One region of the Paenibacillus sp. DRB1-1 genome, then DNA from elsewhere that is predicted to be linked to it. Evidence: a T-box and tRNA genes for the amino acid it is inferred to sense, from the RefSeq annotation. Region 1 holds a T-box; the other regions hold tRNA genes.
What was found. The T-box of region 1 lies ahead of leuS (leucine--tRNA ligase). A T-box ahead of a tRNA ligase gene usually reads a tRNA of that ligase, here a tRNA-Leu.
Positions count from the first base shown of each region.

Region 2: it encodes a tRNA-Leu, which carries the amino acid that the T-box ahead of leuS (leucine--tRNA ligase) is inferred to sense. The anticodon was not compared.
Region 3: it encodes a tRNA-Leu, which carries the amino acid that the T-box ahead of leuS (leucine--tRNA ligase) is inferred to sense. The anticodon was not compared.

Region 1 covers NZ_JBODQH010000001.1:4,487,374-4,492,788, reverse strand. Annotated here, with positions in the region: gene leuS (leucine--tRNA ligase) at 1-2,315, opposite strand, end outside; T-box leader at 2,377-2,634, opposite strand; gene ACQW03_RS20200 (tautomerase family protein) at 2,819-3,208, shown strand; gene ACQW03_RS20195 (class I SAM-dependent DNA methyltransferase) at 3,281-4,054, opposite strand; gene ACQW03_RS20190 (CvfB family protein) at 4,058-4,966, opposite strand; gene rsfS (ribosome silencing factor) at 4,963-5,310, opposite strand; gene yqeK (bis(5'-nucleosyl)-tetraphosphatase (symmetrical) YqeK) at 5,307-5,415, opposite strand, start outside.
Region 2 covers NZ_JBODQH010000001.1:4,670,613-4,676,027, forward strand. Annotated here, with positions in the region: gene ACQW03_RS21005 (glycosyl hydrolase) at 1-575, opposite strand, end outside; gene ACQW03_RS21010 (hypothetical protein) at 607-885, opposite strand; gene ACQW03_RS21015 (hypothetical protein) at 1,239-1,421, shown strand; gene ACQW03_RS21020 (YnfA family protein) at 1,474-1,800, shown strand; gene ACQW03_RS21025 (hypothetical protein) at 1,897-2,049, shown strand; gene ACQW03_RS21030 (hypothetical protein) at 2,126-2,314, opposite strand; gene ACQW03_RS21035 (hypothetical protein) at 2,444-2,602, opposite strand; tRNA gene ACQW03_RS21040 (tRNA-Leu) at 2,850-2,935, shown strand; gene ACQW03_RS21045 (MBL fold metallo-hydrolase) at 3,316-3,951, shown strand; gene loaP (antiterminator LoaP) at 4,445-4,966, shown strand; gene ACQW03_RS21055 (4'-phosphopantetheinyl transferase family protein) at 5,109-5,415, shown strand, end outside.
Region 3 covers NZ_JBODQH010000001.1:526,353-531,767, reverse strand. Annotated here, with positions in the region: gene ACQW03_RS02355 (xanthine phosphoribosyltransferase) at 1-419, shown strand, start outside; gene ACQW03_RS02350 (hypothetical protein) at 521-865, shown strand; gene ACQW03_RS02345 (hypothetical protein) at 1,006-1,227, shown strand; gene ACQW03_RS02340 (carboxymuconolactone decarboxylase family protein) at 1,345-1,674, shown strand; gene ACQW03_RS02335 (hypothetical protein) at 1,818-2,354, opposite strand; tRNA gene ACQW03_RS02330 (tRNA-Leu) at 2,577-2,660, shown strand; gene msrA (peptide-methionine (S)-S-oxide reductase MsrA) at 2,940-3,452, shown strand; gene ACQW03_RS02320 (divergent polysaccharide deacetylase family protein) at 3,578-4,513, shown strand; gene ACQW03_RS02315 (N-acetylmuramoyl-L-alanine amidase) at 4,488-5,249, opposite strand.

The sequences.
Region 1 (5,415 bases):
AGATCCTTGGCAATCGTTGCACGCTGCACAATTTTACCATTCACTTGCACAACAATTTCCACTTCGGTGTCCACCGTCCATGCTTCATCATAAGCAGGCCAGGCCGCGTAGGTAATGCTATCATTGTGCCCCAGCAGCTGCCACAATTCCTCGGCCAGATGGGGTGCAAGCGGCGACAGCATTTGCACGAAGTTTTCCATTGCTGCACGCGGCAGAAGGTCTGCTTTGTATGCATCGTTGGTGAAGATCATCAGCTGGCTGATCGCTGTATTGAAGCGCAGTGCATCCAGATCTTCGGTTACTTTTTTCAGCGTTTTATGCCAAGTACGATTGAACTCATCGCTACCGCCGTCATTTGTAATTTTATCGTTCAGGCTACCATCCTCGGAAACAAACAGGCGCCATACGCGGGACAGAAAACGATGTGCTCCCTCTACCCCATTCTCATTCCATGGCTTGGTCGCTTCCAGCGGCCCCATAAACATCTCATAAATACGCAGCGTATCGGCGCCAAACGTATTGACAATATCATCAGGATTAATGACATTACCGCGTGATTTACTCATTTTTTCATTGTTATTGCCCAAAATCATACCCTGGTTGACCAGCTTATAAAAAGGCTCTTTCGTTTCCACTACGCCGATATCATACAGTACCTTATGCCAGAAACGGGCATACAGCAAGTGAAGAACCGCATGTTCCGCTCCGCCAATGTACAAATCAACAGGCATCCATTCACGTTGTTTCTCTTTGGATACAAGCTCTTTGTCATTTTTCGGATCAATAAAGCGCAGGTAATACCAGCAACTGCCTGCCCATTGTGGCATTGTATTTGTCTCGCGGCGTGCTTTCATACCTGTCTCAGGATCAATGGTTTCGACCCAATCTGTTGCGTTCGCCAGCGGGGATTCACCTGTACCTGAAGGCTTGATATTGTCCATCTCCGGCAGTACGAGCGGAAGTTGGTCCTCAGGAACCGTTTTGATCGTTCCATCCTCCAGATGAATTACCGGAATCGGCTCGCCCCAATAGCGTTGACGGCTGAACAACCAGTCACGCAGGCGATAGGTGACTTTGCCGTGTCCTTTGCCCTCAGCTTCCAGCCATTCAATCATCTTCGGAATCGCTTCCTCGTTGGTAAGTCCATTCAGCGGGCCGGAATTGACGTGCGGTCCATCTTCAGTATATGGCTCATTAGCCACATCTCCACCTTGGACAACCTCAATGATATTCAATCCAAATTGCTTGGCAAATTCCCAGTCACGCGCATCGTGAGCAGGTACAGCCATAATCGCTCCAGTTCCGTAGCCTGCAAGAACATAGTCAGCAATCCAGATCGGCAGCTTTTCGTTGTTCACCGGGTTCACTGCATAAGCTCCTGTGAATACGCCTGTTTTATCCTTGGCCAGATCTGTACGTTCCAGATCGCTTTTACGAGCAGCTTGTTCACGGTACTGTTGTACAGCATCCTTTTGCTCAGGCGTAGTGATAATATCCACCAATTCCTGCTCTGGTGCCAGCACACAGTAGCTTGCGCCGAACAGTGTATCTGGACGGGTTGTAAATACTGTGAGTTGCTCGTCATAGCCTTCAATTGGAAAACGAACCTCTGCCCCGGTAGACTTACCGATCCAGTTCCGCTGCATATCCTTAATACTCTCAGACCAATCCAGTTCCTCCAGATCCTCCAGCAGACGATCCGCGTATTCCGTAATTTTCAGCATCCATTGACGCATTGGTTTACGGACGACCGGATGACCGCCACGCTCACTCTTACCGTCAATAACTTCTTCATTCGCTAGCACCGTTCCCAGCGCTGGGCACCAGTTCACGGGTACTTCAGCTACATATGCAAGGCCGCGCTTGTACAGCTGGATGAAGATCCACTGTGTCCATTTGTAATAATCAGGATCCGTCGTGCTGATTTCACGATCCCAGTCGTAGGAGAAGCCGAGCGATTTGATTTGGCGGCGGAAGTTATTTACATTTTTCACCGTAATTTCGCGTGGGTGCTCCCCTGTATCTAGCGCATGCTGCTCGGCAGGCAGACCGAAGGCGTCCCAACCCATCGGATGCAGTACGTTGTAGCCGCGCATTCTTTTATATCGTGAAACAATATCCGTAGCTGTGTAGCCCTCCGGGTGGCCTACATGCAGGCCGGCTCCAGATGGGTACGGAAACATATCCAAAGCATAAAACTTAGGTTTGCCCGGCTCTTCCCCGGTGCGGAACGTCTTGTTCTCATCCCAATATTTCTGCCATTTTGGTTCAATACTTTGCGGTTGATAGCCGTGCTTCGGCTGTGTGTCTGTCATTGTCTTTTCCTCCTCAAACGGTATGCAACAAAAAAACCTCTGCATCCCGTAGCGTGTCAGCGCTAGGGACGAGAGGTTATATTCCCGTGGTACCACCCTAGTTAGCAGAAAGCGTTCTTCGCGTTCTACTCCCTTTGCACCTGATAACGGAGGTGATCCGATGCGGGTTAATAACAGGATACAAGCACCTGTATAGGGCGTTCCTGCGTTGGACGCATATCTCCGAGGCGAGTTCACTTTGCACTGTCAACCGGCTTGCACCACCCGCCGGCTCTCTACATGTCCAGACAAAGCTACTATTCCTCATCAGCGATTGTTTAACCGTTAATAATGGCACTATTATATTGAAAACCGCGAAAAAAGTCAAATAAGGACTACCTTTGGTGTTAAAGACCCTCTTCATACTAATTGTTCATGACACATGCATACGAATGTTTTATAATAATTCCGAGTTAAATCGCTTCAAGTAGAGATGAGTTGAGATAAGAAAGGTGAGCTGAGAAATGGCACAGATAAAAATTTACGGAATAAAAGAAACTCTAAATCCAATCAAAAAGCAACTTTCAGAGGTGATTCATTCTGCTGTGGTGGATGCGTTCAAATATCCTCCTGACAAGAGGTTTCATCGTTTTTTTCCTATGGATCAGGAAGACTTTATATATGCCGATGGTCGCTCTGAGGCGTACACCATTATTGAAATCAGTATCTTTGAAGGCAGAACGACAGAAGCTAAGAAGCAACTCATTAACCTGTTATTCCAAAGAATTAACGATCTTTTGGGTATTTCTCCACAGGATCTTGAGATTACTATATTTGAAACGCCCAAACATAACTGGGGCATTCGGGGTGTACCGGGTGATGAGCTTCAGTTGAACTATAAAGTGAATATATAAGTGCAAAAAGACGCCCTTCATGTCATCATGAAAAGCGTCTTTCTTTTCCCATACTCGCTAAATGAAGCCTTGCTATTTTACTGCAACATAAAACAGTCTCGCCGCGTCATCTTCTGCTTCTACCCATTCAAAATCCGCATATACCTTCACCTCACGAAAACCCGCTTTGGACAATTCTGCCTTCATCCAGTCTGGGTCATAGGCACGTTGTACATGTATTTCCTCGAAACGCTGGTATAGATCGCGTCCTTCTTGTTCTGCTTTCGCAAAGATACTAAGATGATGCTCAATTTCACAACGGGGAGTGTCCAACGCACATGTCCAGATATACGAGATAGAGCGTTCGTCCAGTACGAAAGGCTGCTCTTCATCATAACGTAAAAACGTCTGGGGATGATGTACATCGAATAAGAAGGTTCCGCCAGGCTTCAGACCAGCATGCGTTCTGCGAAAAGTAGAAATTATATCTTCTTCCTCCAACAAGTAATTCAGACAATCGCAAAAAGAAATTACAGAATCCACAGGCTCGGGTAAAATCCATTCTCTCATATCCTGTTGTATCCAGCGAACGCTTCCTTCACGAAACAATCGCTGTCCCTGTGGAGTGGTTTCCATTTTGCGACGGGCTACTGCCAGCATGTCAGAGGATAAGTCGATTCCAGCCACCTCGAAGCCCGAATTAACCAGGGGGATCGTAATTGAACCCGTTCCGCAGCCCAGCTCGGCCACCGTATGAGGCATACCGTACTGATCCCAAGCCTGCCGTGCAAAGCGCAACCAGTTCGGGTATGGCATGTCCTGCATCAGCTCATCATACACATAGGCAAACTTCCGGTAAGAAGCCATTTTTTATTCCCCATTCCCGTCCTTCGGTTCAGGTATATTCTCCACCAGGTAGGTCCAGTTTTCCTTTTGTGTAACCAGTCCTTCCTTCATCAGCTTGCCCATCGCACGCTTGAAGGCGGATTTACTGATACCGAACCGTTGCTTGATAATATCCGGCGGTGTTGCGTCGGAATAAGGCATGCCGCCGCCCGGACGCTCTTTCAGAAAAGCAATCAGCCGATCCGCATCCTCATCACGGCCTACTTCCTTGCGTGGTGACATCGCCAGATTGACCCGACCGTCTTCCCGAACAAGCGTGACCCGTACCTTGACCTCTTCGCCCAAGCGAAGCATCCGATTACGCTCCGAGGAATGAATCATTCCAATCGCGCCAAAACCAAGCACACCTCCGTCCACCAGGACGAATGTGCCCATCTGAAGCGGCTTGTACACAGTCGCCTGCACCCATGTATTTAACCACGAATCAGGGGCGTGGAAGCACAATGGAGCCAGCTCCTGTTCCCCTGCCAGCTTAGCTCGCAATCTGCCTTGCTTGTCATGCTCCATAATGGCATACACGTAATCGCCCACCCGAGGATGTAAATCTCGGTTTTCTGGCAACTCACGAATCGGCAGCAAAAGCTGACGACCCAATCCCATCTCCAGGAAACAACCCAAACGCGGATGCACATCGGCCACCTCAAGCTTTGCCATTTCGCCCAACGACAAGAACGGCTTTTTCATGGTTGCGGCCAAGCGGTCCTCTGTATCGTGAAAAATAAATACCTCCAACCGTTCACCAACTTCAATTTCACGTGTCAGCTCCGTATAATGCAGCAGCACATCCTGCTCACCAACAGTGAGAAAGTAACCGAAAGGAGATACCTCACGATCCACCATAATGGTGACATAAGTACCGGCGATCAAACTCATACCTTTTCCACAACCTTAGCATCCGACCAGAGTCGTTCAATGTTATAGTATTCGCGCTCGTCGCGATGGAAGACATGCACTACGACATCCCCCAAATCCATTAGAACCCAACGGGCGGAATCCATTCCTTCGATTCCTTTGATGGTTACACCTTCATCATGAGCGCGTTTGCGAATTTCTGTTGCAATCGCCTGTACCTGTGTATCCGAATTACCGTGGCAGATGACAAAATAATCAGCTACTAGTGATATTCCCCGCAAATCCAGTGCGACAATATTCATTGCCTTTTTATCATTTGCAGCATCAACCGCTGTTTGCATTAATTGCTCATTAGTTAGGGTCATTCATGAACCTCCGTTTTTCTCTGTTTTAGTTGTTGAATCAAGTCATTGCGCGACAAGACTGTCAGTGGAAAAATAACCTTTTTCTTTTCCAGCAACAATGTAATC
Region 2 (5,415 bases), 180 kb from region 1:
GGCCTCCATAAAACAGGTACATCCGCGTCTCGTAAGGTCTTAAGGGACAGAGCCACCTCATCCAGATCGGCGATCAGTTGTTTATATTGCGGGGTACCCGGCGTGATGTAACGATTAAATTCAGCTTGAGTAATTTTTGCTTGTACGTTTTTCCACGTTTTGGGTTTGCCCGGTAGCGCCTGATGGAAGGTAACAGCTACGATTCCGCCGTCCTGACTCCATTGGATAGCACTATTCACAACATGCTGACGTTGCTCTCGTAGGGCCGTACGGGACTGGTTAGCCAATCCTCCAAACTCATAGCCGTGAAGTCCTGCGTATTGTCCGCTGATTTGTTGTAGCTTGTTATTTTGTTCATCCGGTGCCTCTAAGTAATCATGCTGCCCGGAAATTAGCATATCATCCGGTACATTAGATAGGTAGGCAAGTAATTGCTTGGCTTTGGCAGAGGCCTGAACATTAATTGGCGGGGCGGCATCGGCAACAATGAATGATTGCTGAGAGCCGCTGAAGAGTAAAACAAGCATTAGCAGTAGCACCCTCTGTAACCAAAAGCGTGTTGAGTGAGATTTCATGGCGCTCCTCCTTTGATGCATGGTAATGGGATTAGTATTTTTCTTTTTGCTTTCTAAGCTGTATATAGGCGCTAATAATAATCACCAGCAGACTAATCGTGGCCCATCCATTGAATTCCTGTGAGTGTATCCAGTTGTCCCATACAAGGAAGCCTAAAATTACAACGAGCAAACCCATTGCAGGATACATTTTGGTTTGTGCTGGACGTTGGGTTCGTTTTGAAATCCAATGTATGATGCCGAGAACGATGGCTGCCTGAAATAAAAATATGCCCATCATCATTAAACTTGCTATAAAGATTGGGGACATCGGTATCCTCCTCCTGGGTTTACAAACAGAATATGCAGGTTGTAACGGGGATGTGGATTCTTAGATGTCAATTTAATTACAAGTTGAGTAAACAAATGAGCGCTGGTTACGATCTTGAACAAGTTGACTAAATTATACCATAACTACCGTCCTGCAATGAAAGACGTCTAAATACCCACTCTACCTTGATTCGACATCATACTTTATATTCAGCGAAATATTGACATATGGATGTACACTTCACATATATGAAGATGCAATCTGAAATATATGGTAAGTATATGCATAAGAGCAATGCGAAATCGACGGAAAAGTTTGGTATGATTAAAGTGGATTGAAAAGGAGGTGCTCTTATGAATGAAGAAAACAGACCATTCTCTAGATCAGCAGATGCTGAAGGAGCCAAAGCGAACTTTGATGCCAATCAGCGGAAGCTTCACTCCGAGGGAGTGCCTAGCTTATGGCGTCAGGTCAGCAACCTGCTGATTCTGGTTGGCGTGATTGCATTGATTATCCTTTTAGGTCGAGTGCTCTAATGAGATATCCAAAAAAATCGAAAAGAATTTGAAGAATTAGGGATGTGAAATGGTGTTAAAGGCAGCTTTACTTTTTATATTGGCTGGTATCGCTGAAATTGGAGGAGGATATTTGATTTGGCAGTGGCTGCGTGAAGGAAAGACATGGTATGTCGGACTTTGCGGCGGAGTAATTTTGGCTGTGTATGGAATCATTGCTACCTTTCAGGTTTTTTCCTCCTTTGGGCGTGTATATGCAGCATATGGTGGTGTCTTTATTGTTCTTTCCATTGCATGGGGCTGGTGGATTGATAAAAAGACACCCGACTTGTACGATTTCATTGGTGGATTGATTTGTTTGGTCGGTATAGCTGTAATCCTGTTTCCGCGACCAGGGTGATAGGACGAAAAACCCTATTTTTATTTTTAAAAACATGACTATAGGTCTACAATAATAAGCTTCATATTCCGAAATAGAACTTAAGGAGGGGGTTCTATGAACTGGAATCAAATGAAGCTTAGATTGAAATTTGGTAGTGCTGTACCGAAGAGTGAAGGTAATTTCTCTTTTGGTATCATATGTGGACTCTTAATCAGCATCGTGCTGTGGATATCAATCATTGGCTGGATCATGCTGATTTTTAAGTGATTTTACGAAATCACTGTACATATCAAAACAAATGAATTAAGGACTGCTCACAAACCTGTGTCCTATTACCCATGCTTTATTTTGTGAAATCCTTACGTAACTTGTCTATCCCGCGACCTATGGCTTCATCAATCATATCAGTAGCAGCAGGTGTATCTTCATCGGTGTCAGGAATGCGATTAAATCCTGGCTCGCGCTTGCCCAGGGATTGTTTATATTCGATTTGATCGTCAGTACGATTCTTTTCAGAGTTATTATCTCTCATAGCACATCACAGCTCCTTTTATTAGGTACATTCAGCTTCTATACTTTACATAAACGTTTGTGCTTCAGACTAAACGTTGATAAAAATAAAACCGGGGGGAGTAAATCCCGCCCGGCACTTCCCAAACAACTAGCGATGCTCAATCAGATCAATCGCTCCCAGAACTACATGAGCCAGTCCGAAACCGAGAATGCCTGTAGCTGCAAGTTTGTACTTACTGCTCAGCAACACAGCGCCTGAAGCCGATACTACCGTTCCAAGAACAGCTGGAATCATACCTTCACGCATTCGTAACACCCCTTCTGGTAGTTTGGAAAGACGTTTATTAGTGTAATTCAAATGTGCACAAGTTATACAAAAAGATAATTTTATTATTTTTTTTGAAAAACACTTTACAATTCGATAAAATTATCGTATTATATGTTGGTGCCCAATTGAACGACATTTACATAACGAGAACACTTTTTAATCAAATGTGTGTTTCTTAGATACTTGTAAGACAAGTAAGTGTAAAGATTAGCGTTCCTAAATTTATGCCGGGGTGGCGGAATTGGCAGACGCACAGGACTTAAAATCCTGCGGTAGGTGACTACCGTACCGGTTCGATCCCGGTCCTCGGCATTCTTGAAATATAACGGCCACATCAAAGTTAAATGAATGAAAATAACGCGAGGTTCTGTGTAGCTGCGGAATACTCCGTAACAGGTATACAGAACCAACAAAAACGTCTCACCGTTAACATACGGAGAGGCGTTTTTTGTTTTGGTAAAATTAAGCGATCTTGTAACAGAGAGTTGGAGCCTTTCTATTGCATAAATTGTTATAATCATAGGACAACGAAATTAGGTCTTTATAATTAAATGGTAAGTAATTCCAAAAAAATGAAGGGGTCCAAAACCTTAAATCAGAATGTTGTTGTTTTTAATTAACCATTGGGAAGGTGGTTCGGTGAAGCTGATATGAATCTGACTTTTCATATGGAACAGTTAAGAGTCTGTTTTATGAATTTCATCAATTATGTATATTTTGTAATGGATGAGAAAACAAGAGACATAGCTATTGTTGACCCATCATGGGATTTATTAAAGGTAGAGTCCTATCTTCAACAATTGAATGGCGATCTCAAAGCGATACTATTAACTCACTCACATTGGGATCATATTAATTTGGTAAATCCACTCTTGGAAAAATATAACCCGCAGGTATTCATGTCAACAAACGAAATCGATTTTTATCATTTTAGATGTAGAAATTTACATTCAATTAAAGACAAGGATTCAATCCAGGTCGGTGAAACGGAAATCAAAAGTCTTTTGACCCCTGGACATACCGTGGGAAGTGTATGCTATCTTTTATCAGATCGCTTATTTACTGGGGATACAATATTCATTGAAGGTTGTGGCTTTTGTGACCCAAATGGAGGAGATCCGGTAGAATTATATAATAGCGTTCAAAAAATAAAGCGAGAAATTGATGACTCTATTCAAATTTATCCTGCTCATTCATTTGGTAAAGCGCCTGGTTTTACACTCAATCACCTTATGGATGAAAATATTTATTTTCAATTTACGAGTAAGGAATCTTTTATTAAATTTAGAATGCGTCCGAACCAAAAGGGCCTGTTCGATTTCAAATGAGTCTGTATTGTGGCCCAGTTCTAATGGTGAGAGAAAATCTTGAATATAAAAAATAATACATAACGATCTATCACTTATTTGTGCCCGAGATGCTCAAGTCAACTAGAGTAAAACACTCGGATCAGTTTTTTTATGAGCCGCCAGAAACGTTGAAGTTGTATTCGAAAGATAATAAGGACTTCAAATTGAGCATTTTCAGAAAGGTTTGCGAATCCAATCATGAACTTGGCCGTTTCCAATCAACTGTGAATTGACAGGGTTTGAGTAGAGGATTATAATGGAAAAACATTATTCCAATTATATGATTATATGAAAAATAAAGGAACTTGTCTGTGGTTAATCGCTGGCGGGTCACGTTAACCATCAATGAGGGATATATCGTGAGAGATTGTAGCTTATCAAGTAGGATAAGTGAAAGGGCGAAGCTATGTATATGGGTAGTAGACATTTTAGGAGATGATTTGGCAGTACGTTTTAATAGGAGATGAGTTAAGTGAGCTGGTACGTGTTTTTTGTGCGAACGGGTAGGGAAGAACAGGTCAAGCAGCTTATTAATGAGTGGTTGGATTCTGAAGTCTACAAACCCTTTATACCACTCCAAGAGAGACTCTTTAAAGTAGCAGGAATAGTAAAGAAAGAATGGGCTCCTTTGTTCCCAAGCTATGTATTTATTGAGTCGAATTTACCTGACTTGCAGTTCGTAACCAGTACAAATTCAATGATTTGCACTTCTAGTGATATCATTCGTTTATTGAGATACTCGAAGTTTGAAGCTTCAATGAGAGATTCGGAGAAACAAATGTTAGAAAGTCTATGCAATGATAGCTATTGTATAGAATCATCAACTGGAATTATTGAAGGAGACAATATACGTATCCTAGATGGCCCACTTAAAGGAAGGGGGAGTATAGTTAAGAAAATAGATAGACATAAACGACAAGCGGTCATTCAGTTAGAATTTATGGGTGATATTAGGTTAGTGAGAGTAGCTTTGGAAATTATAAGTAAGGTTTAAAGTGGAGAACTCGTGACGAGTTCATACTCCATGAGGAAGCTTTCAGAACCCTTAAGGGATTTGAAGGCCTTTTTTGATTTGGACTGTTAAGTTAGTAGTTTACTAGGAGGGGATATGCGTAGCCTCGTATGCAGAAAAACTAGTGTTGAAGCGGGAAGATGCCGTGATGAGGGCGGCCGTCAGTTTTGTCCATGCAGATTATAACGCGGACGCTCCCCTTGATCGGGAAGTTTTTCATTCGGATGAGTGTAGTTACTTCGAGAGTTTGGTATTCCATCGGCGGAAATCCAACTTTGTGCTTGGCAGGCTAAGTGCCAAACAAGCAGTTTCGGTGCTGTTAAGCGAGCCAGACCTGCGCAACGTAAGTGTGGAGTCAGGTGTCTTCGGCCAGCCCATGCTTCGAATCAAGGGTGTCCACAGCTATCAGGTGAGCATTGCCCACTGCGACT
Region 3 (5,415 bases), 4.0 Mb from region 1:
CCAGAGTAGTGACCGTGGAGTCCTCAGGCATTGCCATCGGGTTTGCGACAGCATTGGAATTGGGTGTACCGTTGGTATTCGCTCGTCGTAAAAAGACCCTATTAGCTGATCCAGACGCGCTGTGTGAACGCGTACCTTCGTTTACTAAAGGTATTGTTACGGATATTATGCTGTCTCGTCAATTTATTCACGAAGATGATCGTGTTCTGTTCATTGATGATATTATCGCTAATGGTGATGCGGCGCGAGGCATGGTTAAAATCATTCAACGCTCCGGAGCGGAGTTGGTTGGATTCGGTGTCGCGGTGGAAAAAAGCTTTCAGGCCGGAGCGAGAACCATCCGTGAGCAAGGTATTCGTGTAGAGTCATTGGTCAAAATTTCGTCGTTAGCTGACGGCAAGATTGAGTTTGCTGAATAGTAACAATTCAAAACTCCTGATCCTTATTTCTAATAATAACCTTTGCATGAGCTTCAATTTCGCTTATAATATAGATAAGGTTTTGGAGAGGAGGCAGCAACATGGGGAAAGAACAATTGACCGAACAGTTTTTTCTGGAAAAACTGGCAGCGGCTAAAGTACACTTTGAGCGTGCCTTGGATTGTAAGCATACGGAATTCGACGATTTGTATCCCTATATGATTGAACATCCTCAGTTTTTTTGGTATAAACGCTATGTGGCCTGGTCTGAGTTGTTGACGTTGGTTAACCTATGCGAAGAATTGTCCTTCTCTTGGAAAGAAGAATTTACTGCTCACCAAGTGGAGTATGTAGATCAGCGAGTGTTGTCTGCACAAGTGCTGGACTTCTGGTACGAGAAGAACGATACAAAAGAACATGATCACAGTGTAAATCAGTCGGGATAATTTGTCGCTCTGTTGGCAATCCATATAAGTAGTAAGAGAGAAGAGACCTAAATGATTCGATTAGGTCTCTTTTTAAACTTTTTTCATGTATATAGAATCATGGTCGCTGTGTTAAAAAAGTAAATAAGGAGGGGACAAGGATGATTATGGACGAAGAATTGGATGCTTATCGACTCTCCGGTGAAAAGGTGCGTGTCGTACGCGATGGATTGGAGTCCAACGATGTTGTTGGCATTGTACTGGCATGGGATGATGAACAAGTGCTTATTCGCCGACAGAATCGACGTGTGGTCAAATTGGATCGTAGCTATACATACCAGTCGTTCAGCGAGCCGCGTCACAATCCGATAGATCTGGATTAGGAATGGGTTCCAAATGGGTGTTGGATAAAAATAACTGGGTGATTCATTAGGCATACAGAAACTCTAAATCGGACACAGTAATGATGGAAAATCCAACAGAGAGGACGTGCTGTGTCAATGACGGTTATGGACGAAAAAGTACATGCATACAAGGATCAAATCAGCCATTTGGAAGATCAGTTGCCCGAGGTAGTTCATGCATATCATCGCTTTACTGGAGAGTGCTTTCAAGCCGGCAGCTTAGATGAGAAAACCAAGCAACTGATTGCGCTAGGCATTGGCTTATTTGCCAACAATGAAGTATGCACGTTTTATCACGTGGACGAGGCGCGGTCCAAAGGAGCAAGTGATCAGGAAATTATGGAGACCATTGCTGTGGCCGCGGCAGTAGGTGGAGGACATGCTCTAAGTCAAGGGGTTACGCGTGTACAGAAGGCGTTGCAATAAGGCGAATTAGTAATTGATGAGCTTATACTTCGTCATAGCGGTTATAGATCGATTAGGATATATGATGAATATGGAAAGGAGCTTCCGAGCACAGTTGGTGTCTGCGGAAGCTTTTTTTCTTTTTCATGTTTGTTGTGCGGGGATTATGCTCTTCTACTTGCAGCAAAAGCAGCAGGGCGAGACGTTTTACGCTTATAGGCCAAAGAGGATGTAACCAAACTTCGTTCAACGACGCGTAGAGGTTTGGAAGTTGAATTGTTTGGTAATTCGGGGCGATGTTTCTCTAGTAAAGGAAGGGCAGCTGTATGGGGCATAGAGGTTGGGAGCCCCAGATATGCTCGCATCCGCTCATACATTTCTTTGCGGAATGCTGGCATTCCCATACTGAACTGCTCTTGATTGCCTTTACTTATATAGGTGGCGTGAATGCCGGAGTGGTTTTGTTGTATGTCCAGAACATGAATGTGATATTTATTAAATTCATGTTTTATTTCAGACAGCAGGATTCCGGTACGATCTACACCTGCGTTAACCATTTCGACATAAAGATCAGGGGTTTTCAGCATACCGCTTTCTTCAAGAATTAGGCTGTCCCGCTCAAATACTTTTTGAATAAAGGTAAGGAGCAGATAACTTTTCACAAGAGACCATTCATGCTGAGTAGTATCTAAAGAGGTCATTACCATTCACCGCCTTAGGAAAATGTGATGATAATTCATAACCGATTGAAGAAAAGGAACTTTTGTTCCCGGGAACCTATGTTCTTATTTTAGTTTATTATTCCTTTTTTATCAAGAGAAAATTAACGAACATAAAAGGTTTGACATCTTGATATAGGCATGGTATGATCTATCTTGTCACTAAGAAAGATTGCTCTTTCGAGGATAAAAGACAACTTATATGCGGTCGTGGCGGAATTGGCAGACGCGCACGGTTCAGGTCCGTGTGGGCTAACCCCCGTGGAGGTTCGAGTCCTCTCGACCGCATCCATTAGAAAAGGTCTATAGAATTGCTCTCGTAGCAGTTTTAGAGACCTTTTTCTTATATTTCTGGGGATTTGCTCATAGTCTAAGCTGAACATGTTTCTTGTCTTCACGCAAACTATGGATTTCAATAAAGGATTCTGACAAATTACTTGATTTCATTTAAGTCAGGATTTTGCAAAATCCTCAAGTTTATAAACAATTCTTTTATAAGGTTATCTTTTAAGATATGATAGAAAATAACGCACTTTATGATGAAGTATTTGAAAGGTTGGATGTAAGATGGAGAAAGCAACTTTTGCAGGTGGATGCTTCTGGTGTATGGTGACTCCGTTTGAAGAACAGCCGGGCATTCATGGCATTGTGTCAGGATACACTGGAGGAACGATTCCCGATCCGACCTACGAGCAGGTTAAAACAGGAACTACAGGTCACTACGAGGTGGTGCAGATTACTTTTGAGCCTGAGCTGTTTCCTTATGAAAAGCTGCTCGAATTATATTGGCCGCAAACAGATCCTACCGACGGGGAAGGTCAATTTCAGGACCGAGGTACACAGTATAAACCCGCAATTTTTTATCATACAGAGCAGCAACGTGAGCTTGCGCAACAGTCCAAGGAGCAGTTGGCACAAAGTGGACGCTTTGATAAGCCAATTGTAACGGAGATCCTTCCTGCTTCGATTTTTTATCCGGCAGAGGATTATCATCAGGATTTCCACAAGAAAAACGTGAAGCACTATAAGGAAGATCGGGCCCAATCAGGCCGTGATGAATTTATTGATAAGAACTGGTAAGCGGCTTTAATATACGTTTCTACGCACGATAAGGCAGATCAGGGAGTATTCCATGGATCTGCCTTATACATATTTAGACGAGGTTACTCACACAATGAAGGGACAGAGAAGGAGGCTGACCCGCAATGAGCACACGACGGAAGCTACACATGAGAAACATAATAAAAAAGGCTTTAAAGGCATCTCGCGGCCGGAAAGAGCCAGCTTATGTACCTGTATTCCATTCAAGCTCTAAAATTCGGAGAACCGTAGTACTCTGTATTTCGGTATGCATGTTATTCATGGTCTATAGTACTGGTGTTGCAAAAGCATTAGACAAACAGGCCGTGCCGCAAAAGATGGTTGCCGTCATTATCGACGATCTGGGAAATAATATGAAAGGGACTGAGCAAATTTTAAATTTACCCGTTAAGATTACCGTGGCTGTGATGCCTTTCCTGCCTACAACCAAGCAGGACGCTATGGAAGCGCATAAGCGTGGTCATGATGTCATCGTCCATCTTCCGATGGAACCAAAGCAGGGAAAGCCCGAATGGCTTGGACCCGGAGCAATTAAGGCAAATATGACGGATGAAGAAGTACGCGCTAAGGTGACAGCAGCTATAAAGGATGTTCCTTATGCGATAGGAATGAACAACCACATGGGTTCCAAGGTCACTTCGGATAAACGCATTATGTCTATTGTTCTTGATGTTTGTAAGGAGCATGGACTATTTTTTGTCGACAGCCGTACTAATTATTGGTCAGTGGTGCCTGAACTTGCCGCTAAAAAGGGAATGCCACCAGTACGCAATGATGTTTTCCTGGATGATGTCCATACACTCGCTCATGTGAATCGGCAACTTACAAAAGTAGTTGAGTGGCTGGACGAGCACGATACATGCGTAACGATTGGGCACGTTGGCGTGTCTGGCATGTATACATCCTCGGCTCTTCATTCATCGGTTCCCAAGCTAAAGGAGCACGCCAAATTTGTGGGTATTAGCGATTTGGTGCGTGCTGTATGGGGATGGACTGGAGACCCAGCCACCAACACTACCATGCCGTCAGATGCGCAATAATGCCTTCGGCAACAGCTTCAGCAATGCTTTTTTGACCACGATCCTCGGAAAGCATAGCTCTGTCCTGTTCGTTACTTATAAATCCGGTTTCCACAATTACAGCAGGATGCTGGATTTTATTCAGAAGATAAAAGGGTTTTCCGTACACTGTTTCTCTATTCATGCAAAATAAGCGGTTTAATGAATGTTGAATCCGTTCAGCCAACAGATAGCTGCTGCCTTCATCCTGATACAGCACAATGGGTCCCCGTTTTTCGGTACGTTTGGTCCAATTGACATGCAGGCTTACAACCAAAGCGGTGGGCAGTTGTTCTGTTAGACTTTTACGTTGAGCCAGGTCTTTAAGGTGCCGGGATTTGGACTGCAACCAACGGTTATCGTCACTCAGTGCGTAGTCCTTGTCCCGATTCAGGACAGCAGGGTAGCCCTGGGAGCGTAAGATCAAGTACAGCTTTTGAGCAATGGCGAGATTGATATCTTTTTCCAAAAGCCCTTTATGACTTGTTCCACCATCCACACCGCCATGGCCTACATCAATCAGGACAACGGGCTTGGCAAAAGCGTGAAAGGACGAATGTACGTTGGATGGACCCTCTATATACTTGTTCGGTTCGCTATTCTTCTCGTTGGGCTGAGCAGCTATATAGGTAAATGGGGCAAATACAGCACTACAAAGGATGCATAGACTCAACCCCAGCCCTTTCAGCCATATCTTGTTTAACTTTTTTTTTCGCACGTTCTATTCCTCCAGTGGACGAATTAATTGTTTACTGAAAAACCATGCATAACAGACATCAAATCTAATGCAGCGTAGCTGCCTTCAAACATAACAATTAGCCTTGAGGCAACTGTTATGTTGAAGATAGTATGTTCCATTTAAGGGAAACCATGCATAGGTATTC